4 regions of the Enterobacter sp. UPMP2060 genome follow, and region 4 is predicted to be linked to each of the others. Evidence: predicted binding sites of a transcription regulator. Region 4 holds the regulator's gene; each other region holds the start of a gene.

Region 1 (3,445 bases), on a different contig from region 4:
GTAAAGACCTGTACCGTAATGCCGGACGCCACCTGCTGCGTGCCGCAGACGAAATCGCTGGCCGGCGTTGCCGCGTAGATCAGGCCGCGTTTGGTCGGGCGCTGGCCCGGAGAGAGCACTTCCACAATCGCGCTCTGGCCGGATTTGGCAATCGAACCAAGGGCTTTTTCCACCACGTTCGCGAGGCCGCCTTTTTTGTTCCCCGGAGACGGGTTGGCGCTGCGGTCGGTTTTGCCCATATCGAGATAGCTATCGTACCAGGCCATTTCCTCAAGCAGGCGCTTGCCGACCTCTTCATTAACGGTGCGTGGCGTGAGCAGATGGATGGCGTCACGCACTTCGGTCACCTCGGAGAACATCACCGTGGCGCCGCAGCGAACAAGCAGATCGGACGCATAGCCCACCGCCGGGTTGGCCGTCACGCCGGAGAAGGCATCGCTGCCGCCGCACTGTGTTCCCACTACCAAATCAGACGCCGGGCAGGTTTCGCGCTGGCGCTTGTTGAGCTTGTCCAGATGGCGTTCAGCCACCTGCAGGATATCGTCGACCATTGAGCGGAAACCCACGTGGCGTTCGTCCTGCAGGCGCACGATGCTGGCCTCGTCTGCCGGAATGGCTTTCACATCTTCGGTGCCCTGCAGCAGGCGCTCTGGCTGCAATTTTTCACACCCCAGACCAATTACCATCACCTCGCCGCCAAAGTTCGGGTTGAGGGCAATATTGTGAATGGTGCGGATCGGCACTACCGCAGCGGGTGCGTTAATCGCCACGCCGCAGCCGTAGAGGTGGTTCAGGCCCACCACGCCGTCGACGTTCGGGTATTTCGGCAGCAGATCGCGTTCGATGATTTTCACCACGTAATCCACTACGCCCGCCACGCAGTGCACGCTGGTGGTAATGCCGAGCAGATTCTTGGTGCCGACGCTGCCGTCCGCGTTGCGGTAGCCTTCGAAGGTATAGCCCTCCAGCGGAGGAAGCGGTTCCGGCACGCGGGTCGCCAGCGGAAGCGTGTTCAGCGGCGGCGCTTCCGGCAGCGCCACCAGCGACTCCTCAACCCAGCTGCCCTGCGGTATAGAGCGAACGGCATAGCCGATGACTTCACCGTAACGTACGATTTCGCTGTTAGCAGGGATATCCACCAGGGCGACTTTATGTCCCTGTGGAATATGCTCAATCAGTTCCAGCCCGTCCGGGAAGCGGGTGCCTGCTTTTAAGCCATTGTCGTTGACAATTATCGCCACATTATCGGTGTCGTGGACTTTTATATAAAACGCCGTCGGCGATGCCTGTCGAATTTCAATGTCGGCCATTGTTCAGTATTCTCCAGCAAAGTGTCTGATAATAAATTCAGCCAATTTTCAAAGGGCAGAAATAAATGCGCGGCTTTCAGAAATAAAGCATGTCAGCATAGGGGATATGAAAATGTGATCGCGATCGCTCCAGAACCGGTAATGCCTGATTCTGTGCATTAGCGCCCAGCGCCTTGTGCATATGCAAAAAAAATTCTTTGAAATGTTACGCAATGCTTGAGCATTAAAACAATGTGCGGTCGTGGGTTGCGTTTTATACTGAATGACGATTTTATAACGCCAAAATACGTCAGAATAATAAATATAATGCTGGTGCGGTGTCTGAATAAATAAAATGATACTGAAAAAGGCTGCGGAATAAAAAAGGTAAATACGATGAGTAACGATATCTTCCCGAATAAATTTAAAGCGGCCCTCGCGGCACACCAGATTCAGATTGGCTGCTGGTCCGCGCTGGCAAACCCAATCAGCACCGAAGTGCTGGGCCTGGCAGGTTTTGACTGGCTGGTGCTGGACGGCGAACATGCGCCGAACGATATCAGCACCTTTATTCCGCAGCTGATGGCGCTGAAAGGCAGCCTCAGCGCCCCGGTAGTGCGCGTGCCAACTAACGAGCCGGTAATTATCAAGCGCCTGCTGGATATCGGTTTCTACAACTTCCTGATCCCGTTTGTGGAGACGGAAGAACAAGCGGCCCTGGCCGTAGCCTCAACGCGCTATCCGCCTGAAGGGATCCGCGGCGTTTCCGTTTCGCATCGCGCCAATATGTTTGGCACCGTGCCGGACTACTTCGCGCAGTCCAATAACAACATCACTATTCTGGTTCAGATCGAGAGCCAGCAGGGCGTTGATAACGTTGACGCGATTGCAGCCACAAACGGCGTGGACGGTATCTTCGTCGGCCCAAGCGATCTGGCGGCCGCCTTTGGCCATCTGGGTAACGCCGGCCACCCTGACGTGCAGCGCGCGATCCAGCACATCTTTGCCCGCGCTAAAGCACACGGCAAACCGTGCGGCATTCTGGCGCCGGTTGAGGCTGACGCCCGTCGCTATCTGGAGTGGGGAGCCACGTTTGTTGCCGTCGGCAGCGACCTCGGGGTATTCCGCTCGGCCACGCAGAAATTAGCCGACGCTTTTAAAAAATAACCATCATTGAGGAAACAGATTATGACGCTGAAAGTGGGTTTTATTGGCCTGGGGATAATGGGTAAACCAATGAGTAAGAACCTCATCAAAGCGGGTTACTCACTGGTGGTATCCGATCACAATCCGCAGGCCGTGGCAGAGGTGATAGCGGCGGGTGCTGAAACGGCCACCACCGCGAAGGCCATTGCCGAGCAGTGCGATGTCATCATCACCATGCTGCCCAACTCCCCGCATGTTAAAGAGGTTGCGCTGGGTGAGAACGGCATTATCGACGGTGCGAAGCCGGGCCTTGTGCTGATTGATATGAGTTCTATTGCACCGCTCGCAAGCCGTGAAATCAGCGAGGCGTTAAAAGCGAAGGGCGTCGATATGCTGGATGCGCCGGTCAGCGGCGGTGAGCCGAAAGCGATCGACGGCACGCTGTCGGTGATGGTCGGCGGTGATAAAGCCATTTTCGATAGATACTACGACCTGATGAAAGCCATGGCGGGCTCGGTGGTGCATACCGGGGACATCGGGGCGGGTAATGTGACCAAGCTGGCAAACCAGGTGATTGTAGCGCTGAACATTGCCGCCATGTCCGAAGCGCTGACGCTGGCAACCAAAGCGGGCGTTAATCCGGACCTGGTCTATCAGGCCATTCGCGGCGGTCTGGCGGGCAGTACCGTGCTGGATGCCAAAGCGCCGATGGTGATGGATCGTAATTTCAAGCCGGGATTCCGCATTGACCTGCATATCAAAGATCTGGCGAACGCGCTGGATACGTCACACGGCGTAGGCGCGCAGCTGCCGCTGACCGCGGCGGTCATGGAGATGATGCAGGCGCTGCGTGCTGATGGCCTGGGCACGGCCGATCACAGCGCGATTGCGTGCTACTACGAAAAACTGGCGAAGGTGGAAGTGGCGCGTTAATCACGCCTTGCCCACACCTGAGGGTGACAGCGGCGCGCAAACCCTCTATACTGCGCGCCGAAGCTGACCAGACAGTC
Region 2 (3,445 bases), on a different contig from region 4:
AAGTATCCGGTTATCTGCGTAGTGCTGTTTAACCCGGCCAACGGTACCTGCTTCGCCTCATTCGGCGCGCACCCTGACTTCGGCGTGGCGCTGGAGCGTACCGTTACAGAGCTGCTGCAGGGCCGTAGCCTGAAAGATCTCGACGTCTTCACCCCGCCAACGTTTGACGATGAAGAAGTGGCCGAGCATACCAACCTTGAAACCCACTTCATCGACTCCAGCGGTTTAATTTCCTGGGATATGTTCAAGCAGGACGCCGACTATCCGTTCGTGGACTGGAGCTTTGCCGGTACCACGGAAGAAGAGTTCGCCACACTGATGGCGATCTTCAACGCGGAAGATCGGGAAGTTTATATTGCCGACTACGAACACCTTGGCGTCTACGCGTGCCGCATTATTGTTCCAGGCATGTCCGACATCTACCCGGCTGAAGATCTGTGGCTGGCGAATAACAGCATGGGCGCGCACCTGCGCGAAACGCTGCTGGCTCTGCCGGGCAGCGAGTGGGAGAAAGAAGATTATCTGAACCTGATCGCCCAGCTGGACGAAGAAGGCCACGATGACTTTACCCGCGTACGCGAACTGCTGGGCCTGGCGACCGGTAAAGACAACGGCTGGTATACCCTGCGCATCGGTGAGCTGAAAGCGATGCTGGCCCTGGCGGGTGGCGATTTGGATCAGGCCCTGGCCTGGACCGAGTGGACCATGGAATTCAACCAGTCGGTCTTCTCTGCCGAGCGCACCAATTATTACCGCTGCCTGCAAACCCTGCTGCTGCTGGCCCAGGAAGAGGATCGCGAGCCGCTGCAATACCTGAATGCTTTCGTGCGGATGTACGGAGCTGAGGCCGTAGAAGCAGCCAGTGCAGCCCTGAGCGGCGAAGAGCCGTTCTATGGCCTGCAGGCTGTTGATAGCGATCTGAAAGCCTTCCCGGCGCATCAGTCGCTGCTGAAGGCCTACGAAAAACTTCAGAAAGCAAAAGCCGCTTACTGGTCAAAATAAGCGCACATAACATTACCAGCTGTAGGCGTATTCAATCGTCTGGGCTATATTACGGGGCAATTTCATTGCCCCGTTTTTTATTTTCTTCGGCAATGACTGTTGATTGTAATAATAAAGTTAAACATGGGTAAATATAATAATATTTACCCGGGCTTTACTGTTACTTTTTATGGTAAATACTCCATATTAATTAACTGCGTCAGGGGTGGCTGAACGAAAAAATTCAACTCTTTTCATAACTTTTAAAATTTATTTTTATACGGATAATCAATTACTTACTCCGCATTTACTGTAAAACCATACACACTGCGGGCCTATAAGCCAGGCGAGATATGATCTATATCAATTTCTCTTCTATAATGCTTTGTTAGTATCTCGTCGCCGACTTAATAAAGAGAGAGTTAGTGTGAAAGCTGACAACCCTTTTGATCTTTTACTCCCTGCTGCGATGGCCAAAGTTGCCGAAGAAGCGGGTGTCTATAAAGCAACGAAACACCCGATGAAGACGTTCTATCTGGCGATCACGGCTGGTGTGTTCATCTCTATCGCTTTCGTCTTCTACATCACCGCCACCACCGGTACTGCCGGAATGCCTTTCGGCATGGCCAAACTGATTGGCGGCATTTGCTTCTCACTGGGTCTGATTCTCTGCGTCATCTGCGGCGCCGACCTCTTCACCTCAACGGTGCTGATTGTCGTGGCAAAGGCCAGCGGAAGAATTACCTGGGGTCAGCTGGCACGTAACTGGCTTAACGTCTACGTGGGTAACCTGGTTGGCTGTCTGCTCTTTGTTTTGTTGATGTGGCTTTCTGGCGAGTACATGACCGCCAACGGTGGCTGGGGCCTTAACGTCCTGCAAACCGCCGACCACAAAATGCACCACACATTTATCGAAGCCGTTGCTCTCGGCATCCTCGCTAACCTGATGGTCTGCCTGGCTGTATGGATGAGCTACTCGGGTCGCAGCCTGATGGACAAAGCCTTAATTATGGTTCTGCCGGTTGCGATGTTTGTTGCCAGCGGCTTTGAGCACAGTATCGCGAATATGTTCATGATCCCAATGGGCATTGTCATCCGCGACTTTGCAAGCCCGGAGTTCTGGACCGCAGTTGGTTCATCCCCGGAAAGTTTCACTCACCTGACTATTATGAATTTCATTACTGATAACCTGATCCCTGTCACTATCGGGAACATTATCGGTGGGGGTCTGTTAGTTGGGTTGACATACTGGGTCATTTACCTGCGTGGCGACGATCATCATTGATGGTTTTCTCAGGCAGTAAATAAAAAATCCACTTAAGAAGGTAGGTGTTACATGTCCGAGCTTAATGAAAAGTTAGCCACAGCCTGGGAAGGTTTTGCGAAAGGTGACTGGCAGAATGAAGTAAACGTACGTGACTTCATTCAGAAAAACTATACCCCGTATGAAGGTGACGAATCCTTCCTGGCTGGCGCAACTGACGCGACCACCAAGCTGTGGGACAGCGTAATGGAAGGCGTTAAACTGGAAAACCGCACTCACGCGCCAGTTGATTTTGACACCTCCGTTGCTTCCACCATCACTTCTCACGATGCTGGCTACATCAACAAAGCCCTTGAGAAAATCGTTGGTCTGCAGACTGAAGCACCACTGAAACGCGCAATCATCCCGTTCGGTGGTATCAAAATGGTTGAAGGTTCCTGCAAAGCGTATAACCGCGAGCTGGACCCAATGCTGAAAAAAATCTTCACCGAATACCGCAAAACCCACAACCAGGGCGTATTCGATGTTTACACCAAAGACATTCTGAACTGCCGTAAATCTGGCGTTCTGACTGGTCTGCCAGATGCGTATGGCCGTGGCCGTATCATCGGTGACTACCGTCGCGTTGCGCTGTACGGTATCGACTTCCTGATGAAAGACAAGTACGCGCAGTTTGTTTCCCTGCAGTCCGATCTGGAAAACGGCGTAAACCTGGAAGCGACTATCCGTCTGCGTGAAGAAATCGCTGAACAGCACCGCGCGCTGGGTCAGATCAAAGAGATGGCGGCAAAATATGGCTGCGATATCTCTGGTCCGGCTACCAACGCTCAGGAAGCTATCCAGTGGACCTACTTCGGCTACCTGGCCGCTGTTAAGTCTCAGAACGGTGCAGCAATGTCCTTTGGTCGCGTATCCACCTTCCTGGATGCGTACATCGAACGCGACATCAAAGCAGGCAAAATCACCGAGCAAGACGCTCAGGAAATGATTGACCACCTGGTCATGAAACTGCGTATGGTTCGCTTCCTGCGTACTCCTGAATACGATGAGCTGTTCTCTGGTGACCCAATCTGGGCAACAGAATCAATCGGTGGTATGGGCGTAGACGGCCGTACTCTGGTAACCAAAAACAGCTTCCGCTTCCTGAACACCCTGTACACCATGGGTCCTTCTCCGGAGCCGAACATCACCGTTCTGTGG
Region 3 (3,445 bases), on a different contig from region 4:
TCTTTCTTTTCGCCTTTGTTAAAGCGAACGTTTTCCAGAACAACCAGTTCACCGGCTGCAACTTCAACGCCGTCCAGGTAATCTTTCACCAGGCGAACCGGGTTGGACAGTTTGTCTTTCAGGTAATTAACCACTGGCAGCAGAGAGAACTCTTCGTTGTACTCGCCTTCAGTTGGACGACCCAGGTGGGAGGTGACCATCACTTTCGCGCCCTGCTTCAGAGCCAGTTCGATGGTTGGCAGAGATGCACGGATACGCGCGTCGCTGGTCACTTTGCCATCTTTAACCGGTACGTTCAGATCGGCACGGATGAAAACGCGTTTACCAGCCAGATCCAGATCGGTCATCTTAATTACAGACATGGTGAATCCTCTCGTTGATTCTTAAAGTTTTGCAGACGCACAATGCGTCTTACCTGAAACCTTGAGCGGCCATTGCTAACGTAGTGTCGAGCATTCGGTTAGCAAAGCCCCATTCGTTATCACACCAGACCAGCGTCTTGATAAGGTGTGCGCCACTGACTCTCGTTTGCGTGCCATCGACGATGGCGCTGTGCGGGTCGTGGTTAAAATCTACTGAGACCAACGGTAATTCCGTATAGTCAACTATACCATGAAATGCCCCCTGTGCCGCTTTTTGCAGCAACAGGTTGACTTCACAGGCTTTTACCGGTTTTTTCACCGTCACGCTAAGGTCGATTGCGGTGACGTTAATCGTCGGAACACGCACGGCAATCGCTTCAAATCGGTCATTAAACTGCGGAAAAATTCGGGTGATCCCTGCAGCCAGTTTCGTGTCCACCGGAATGATTGACTGGCTCGCTGCGCGAGTGCGTCGTAAGTCCGGATGGTAGGCGTCGATAACCTGCTGATCGTGCATGGCGGAGTGAATCGTGGTCACGGTGCCGGATTCAATGCCATACGCATCGTCTAACAGTTTGATGACCGGAATAATGCAGTTAGTGGTACAGGAGGCGTTGGAAACAATGCGGTGTTCGGCCTGCAGCTCATGCTGGTTGACGCCAAACACGACGGTCGCGTCGAGGTCGTTACTGCCGGGATGAGAAAACAGGACTTTTTTCGCGCCTGCTGCCAGATGCGCTTCGCCATGTTCGCGGCTGCCGTACACGCCGGTACAGTCAAGCACCACATCCACACCCAGTTCACGCCAGGGTAGCCCGGAGATGCTGTTCTCATGCAGCACACGAATAGCGTCGTCACCCACAAACAGCTGTTCTCTTTCCTGGCGTACGTCCCAGGCAAAGCGTCCGTGGCTGGTGTCATATTTCAACAAATGCGCCATGCCCGTAGCATCCGCCAGTTCATTGATTGCCACCACGGTTATTTCCGCCCGACGTCCTGATTCATATAAAGCACGAACCACGTTACGTCCGATGCGACCGAAGCCATTAATCGCTACGCGTACGGTCATAGATCTCCTGCAAAGCAATCCCTGAGTTTGAGGTGGCTGAAAGAGTAATCCAGCTACGCCCGAAGGGGAATCCTTGCTGTCACAAACTGCGATTGATTGGTCAATTGTCGAACATTTAATCGACTGAAACGCTTCAGCAAGAATAAGCGAATCGGGGAATAAAAGGAATGTCTGTCCAGATGAATAAGCGCGCTATATGACTTGCGTCACATTTTAGGTGGAATAATGGCAGCAAGGTAAAAGCAAAACGGTAACCGAGAGGTTACCGTTTTTTAGTGTATGCACCCTCTCCCCGTGGGAGAGGGTTGGGGTGAGGGCATCAGCCCGCACCGTACAAACGATTACAGCAGTTCTTTCGCTTTCGCGACAACGTTCTCAACGGTGAAGCCGAACTCTTCGAACAGCAGCTCTGCCGGAGCAGATTCACCGAAGGTGGTCATACCGACGATAGCGCCGTTCAGGCCCACGTATTTGAACCAGTAGTCAGCGATACCCGCTTCCACTGCCACACGCGCGGAAACCGCTTTAGGCAGGACGGATTCACGGTAGGCAGCATCCTGTTTGTCGAACGCATCGGTAGACGGCATGGAGACCACGCGCGCTTTCACGCCTTCGGCAGTCAGTTTTTCCCACGCTGCAACCGCCAGTTCAACTTCCGAACCGGTGGCGATGAAGATCAGCTCTGGCTGGCCCGCGCAATCTTTCAGCACGTAACCACCGCGAGCGATGTTCGCCAGCTGCTCAGGCGTACGCTCCTGCTGTGCCAGGTTCTGACGGGAGAGGATCAGCGCGGTTGGACCGTCCTGACGCTCAACGCCGTATTTCCACGCCACCGCGGATTCCACCTGGTCACATGGACGCCATGTGCTCATGTTCGGGGTCACGCGCAGGGAAGCCACCTGCTCTACCGGCTGGTGAGTTGGACCATCTTCGCCCAGACCGATGGAGTCGTGGGTGTAGACCATCACCTGACGCTGTTTCATCAGCGCGGCCATACGCACGGCGTTACGTGCATATTCGACAAACATCAGGAAGGTAGAGGTGTACGGCAGGAAACCACCGTGCAGGGAGATACCGTTGGCAATCGCGGTCATACCGAATTCACGTACACCGTAATGGATGTAGTTACCGGCAGTATCTTCGTTGATTGGCTTAGAACCAGACCACAGGGTCAGGTTAGATGGCGCCAGGTCAGCGGAGCCGCCCAGAAATTCTGGAAGCCATGGGCCGAACGCTTCAATCGCATTCTGAGACGCTTTACGGCTCGCGATTTTAGACGGGTTCGCCTGCAGCTTAGCGATGAATTCGTTCGCTTTCGCGTCGAAGTCTGACGGCATATCACCTTTCATACGACGGGTGAATTCAGCCGCTTCCTGCGGGAACGCTTTCGCATAGGCAGCGAATTTCTCGTTCCAGGCCGCTTCTTTCGCCTGGCCTACTTCTTTTGCATCCCACTGAGCGTAGATCTCAGACGGGATTTCGAATGCAGGGTGTTTCCAGCCCAACGCTTCGCGGGTCAGTGCGATTTCCGCGTCGCCCAGCGGTGCGCCGTGGGAGTCGTGAGTACCCGCTTTGTTCGGGGAGCCGAAGCCGATGATGGTTTTGCACATCAGCAGGGACGGTTTGTCCGTCACAGCGCGCGCTTCTTCCACTGCACGTTTAATCGAGTCAGCATCGTGACCATCAACGCCACGCACTACGTGCCAGCCGTAGGCTTCGAAACGTGCAGCGGTGTCGTCGGTGAACCAGCCTTCAACGTGACCGTCGATGGAGATACCGTTGTCGTCATAGAACGCAACCAGTTTGCCCAGCTTCAGGGTACCTGCCAGGGAGCACACTTCGTGAGAAATGCCTTCCATCATGCAGCCGTCGCCCATGAACGCGTAGGTGAAGTGGTCAACGATGTCGTGACCAGGACGGTTGAACTGCGCCGCCAGCGTCTTCTCGGCAATCGCCATACCCACAGCGTTAGCAATACCCTGACCCAGCGGGCCGGTGGTGGTTTCTACGCCAG
Region 4 (3,445 bases):
ACGCTAATCCTTGCGGCGTTGCGCAGAGCGGACGATTTAAGAGAAAGATAGCTTTTGAGCGCGGGCAATAGCGGAAGCCGTTTTTGCTTATCCGCCATCAGGTCGCGGGGATAAAGCGGGCGCTGGGTGCGCAACACGCGGGCGATGCGGCTGAAGTGCCAGGCGGCAAACTGGCCGACCGGGTTATCGGGATGCTGGCGGGCGATTTTCTCCAGCGCGCCCAGCTGTTTTTCCATGTTAAAGCGCGTCGGGTAGCGGTGGTAGAGAATATCATCGGCCAGGATCCGCAGACGTGCCGATACGGTCTGCGCGTTCCAGCGGATCACCGCTTCGGCGTGGCTGCGCTCGACCAGCTTTTGCACCTCCTGCGGGTGGTGAAGGCTTACGGAGATATGCTCCTGTAGATCCAGCCCGACCTGGAAGGTGCGCAGCAGCCGCTTGTACTCGTGGTTCTTGTTGGCGGCGAGCATATGCAGCTGCTGATAGCACTGGCTTATGAGATCCACCACCTTCTGCTGGCGCGTCAGCAGCGGCGGTAAGGATTTTTCCGGGTCGGTATGCTGGGTGAGCAGGGTGTATTTGGCTTCGCAGTAATCCGCAAGCTGCACATAGAGCAGGCTCAGGGATTCACGCAGCGGCTGCTCCCGCCACAGCCAGAACCAAAACCAGTTAAACAGCCCGTACCATAATGTCCCCAGGGCGTAGATCAGCAGCGGCTCCCACACCGGCATGTTCCCGGCGAGGCTCAGCGTGAAAATGGCCGCAATCAGCGAGGCGGGAAGCAGGCGGGCGTGCAGCGAACTGATTTCCGCCGTGACGCCGAGCGTCATCGCCAGCACGGTCAGGATCAGCGGCAGCGGGATATCCCGGGCAAGCAGGAGTTGTACGGCGAGGCTACACCCGGCAAACAGGCAGCCACCGATAATCAGGCGTTTGAAAAAGCGCTTATGCGGCGTGTCCAGACCGGCAATGTTGCAGCAGGCGGGCACGAGGGAAAACAGCAGGCCTTGTTGAAGATGTCCGAGGATCAGGCCTATGGCCACAGGAAGACACAACACCAGCGTTTGCCGCAGTGCGTAGTTAACTTCCGGGTGATAGATCAGCCTGCGCCACATGGGGAATAGAGACAAAAACGGCGTGACACCTTGCGATGGCACGCCGTTTAAGCGGAATTAACGCGTTCCGTAGACCACGATGGTTTTACCGTGGGCGGAGATCAGGTTTTGATCTTCCAGCATTTTCAGGATACGGCCCACTGTTTCACGGGAGCAACCGACGATCTGACCAATTTCCTGACGGGTAATTTTAATTTGCATGCCGTCCGGGTGGGTCATGGCGTCTGGCTGTTTCGCCAGGTTCAGCAGAGTTTGTGCGATACGGCCGGTAACGTCCAGGAAGGCGAGGTTACCCACTTTCTCTGACGTGACCTGCAGACGGCGCGCCATCTGGGAAGAAAGACGCATCAGGATGTCAGGGTTAACCTGAATCAGCTGACGGAACTTCTTGTAAGAAATTTCAGCCACTTCACATGCTGTCTTTGCTCGAACCCAGGCGCTACGTTCCTGGCCCTCTTCAAACAGGCCCAGTTCACCGATGAAATCGCCCTGGTTCAGATAAGAAAGGATCATCTCTTTCCCTTCTTCATCTTTGATCAGCACTGCCACCGAGCCTTTAACGATGTAATACAACGTTTCCGCTTTTTCACCCTGGTGAATCAGCGTGCTCTTCGATGGGTACTTATGAATGTGGCAATGAGACAAGAACCATTCGAGAGTCGGGTCTGTTTGCGGTTTGCCAAGCACCATGCGCTGTTATCCTCTGTTATAAGCTGTCACCAGAGTCATCAGATGCATCCGGACTCTGGGGTTGCAATCGAATTCTTACCCATACCCTGGGAAGTCGGCTACCGTAACGTTTCGCAGCCAGTAAAGTTTGATGTCCTCTGCATACACGTGTAACGTCAATGTATTACTGTAGCATCCTGAGTGTTTTAGCATAGCTTTCGCCGCGTGTCTCCTGGTGTCTCGCTTCAGCATGATGCAGGTCGCCTTCCATTGCGATAAATGTAACGCACACGTAATCTGTCACCAAAAATGCAACGTTGGAGTTAATGAATATGCAAGCGCGCGTGAAATGGGTTGAAGGTTTAACGTTCCTGGGCGAGTCCGCGTCAGGACACCAGATTTTGATGGACGGTAACTCCGGCGATAAAGCACCCAGCCCAATGGAAATGGTGCTGATGGCGGCAGGCGGATGCAGCGCAATTGATGTGGTGTCGATTCTGCAAAAAGGACGTCATGACGTGACGGATTGTGAGGTTAAACTCACGTCAGAGCGTCGCGAAGAGGCGCCACGCCTGTTCACCCATATTAACCTGCACTTTGTGGTCACCGGTAAAGAGCTGAAAGACGCGGCGGTCTCGCGTGCGGTGGACCTGTCTGCGGAAAAGTACTGCTCGGTGGCGTTAATGCTGGAGAAAGCGGTAAAAATCACGCATTCGTATGAAGTGATCGAGGCGTGATTGATGGGGCATCGTGCGTGTTGATGCCCTCACCCTAACCCTCTCCCACAGGGAGAGGGAACATGCTCACGCGATCTGCTTCCCTTCCATCAGTCGCTCCACCAGCGGCGTCATGATGAGCTCCATCGCCAGCCCCATTTTTCCGCCCGGCACGACTAACGTATTCATGTGCGAAATAAACGAGCCCTGCAGCATTGCCAGCAGCCAAGGGTAATCAATGCCTTCGAGATTGCGGAAATGGATCACCACAAAGCTCTCATCCAGCGACGGGATGCTTTTAGCGGCAAACGGGTTCGAGGTGTCCACCGTCGGCACGCGCTGGAAGTTGATATGGGTGCGGGAGAACTGCGGCGTCAGGAAGTTAATGTAATCCTCCATGGAGCGCACCACGGAGTCCATCACCGCCTCTCGCGAATGGCCGCGCTCGCTCATGTCGCGCGTCAGCTTCTGGATCCACTCCAGGTTAACGATAGGGACCACGCCGACCAGCAGATCCACGTGGCGCGCCACGTCGTGTTGAGGGGTGACCACGCCGCCGTGCAATCCTTCGTAAAACAGGACGTCGGTGGGTTCCGGCAGCGGCTGCCACGGGGTAAAGGTTCCCGGCACCTGATTCCAGGGTACGGCTTCATCATAGGTGTGCAGATACTTGCGGGACTGCCCTTTGCCGCTCTTACCGTACTCTATAAAGGTTTGTTCCAGCAGGCCGAAGTCATTGGCCTCCGGGCCGAAGTAGCTGATGTGTTTACCCGAATCGCGCGCCTTACGAATGGCCATGTCCATCTCCGGGCGCGTGTAGCGGTGAAAGCTGTCGCCTTCGACCTCCGCCGCACGGAGATTCAGCTGGGCGAAAATCTTGCGAAATGCGAGGCTGGTGGTGGTGGTTCCCGCACCACTCGACCCCGTAACGGCAATAACCGGATG

Evidence for each region. Region 4 encodes CRP, which controls carbon source genes, mostly activating them, when cyclic AMP is high. Its sites were predicted from a motif close to ATGTGANNNNNNTCACAT; they were not measured.
Region 1: a site for CRP is predicted at 1,423-1,440, ahead of garD (galactarate dehydratase). Genes of this name have one in related genera too.
Region 2: a site for CRP is predicted at 1,333-1,350, ahead of focA (formate transporter FocA). Genes of this name have one in related genera too.
Region 3: a site for CRP is predicted at 1,626-1,643, ahead of epd (erythrose-4-phosphate dehydrogenase). Genes of this name have one in related genera too.

Annotation. Positions count from the first base shown of each region.
Region 1 is NZ_JBSKJQ010000007.1:58,004-61,448, reverse strand. Features, by position in the region: gene garD (galactarate dehydratase) at 1-1,310, opposite strand, end outside; gene garL (2-dehydro-3-deoxyglucarate aldolase) at 1,686-2,456, shown strand; gene garR (2-hydroxy-3-oxopropionate reductase) at 2,478-3,368, shown strand; RNA gene rnpB (RNase P RNA component class A) at 3,428-3,445, shown strand, end outside.
Region 2 is NZ_JBSKJQ010000001.1:384,748-388,192, reverse strand. Features, by position in the region: gene ycaO (30S ribosomal protein S12 methylthiotransferase accessory factor YcaO) at 1-1,002, shown strand, start outside; gene focA (formate transporter FocA) at 1,409-2,266, shown strand; gene pflB (formate C-acetyltransferase) at 2,318-3,445, shown strand, end outside.
Region 3 is NZ_JBSKJQ010000009.1:129,601-133,045, reverse strand. Features, by position in the region: gene pgk (phosphoglycerate kinase) at 1-362, opposite strand, end outside; gene epd (erythrose-4-phosphate dehydrogenase) at 412-1,431, opposite strand; gene tkt (transketolase) at 1,773-3,445, opposite strand, start outside.
Region 4 is NZ_JBSKJQ010000008.1:13,549-16,993, reverse strand. Features, by position in the region: gene ACWKXN_RS15910 (YccS/YhfK family putative transporter) at 1-1,115, opposite strand, end outside; gene crp (cAMP-activated global transcriptional regulator CRP) at 1,173-1,805, opposite strand; gene ACWKXN_RS15900 (OsmC family protein) at 2,117-2,521, shown strand; gene ACWKXN_RS15895 (phosphoribulokinase) at 2,588-3,445, opposite strand, start outside.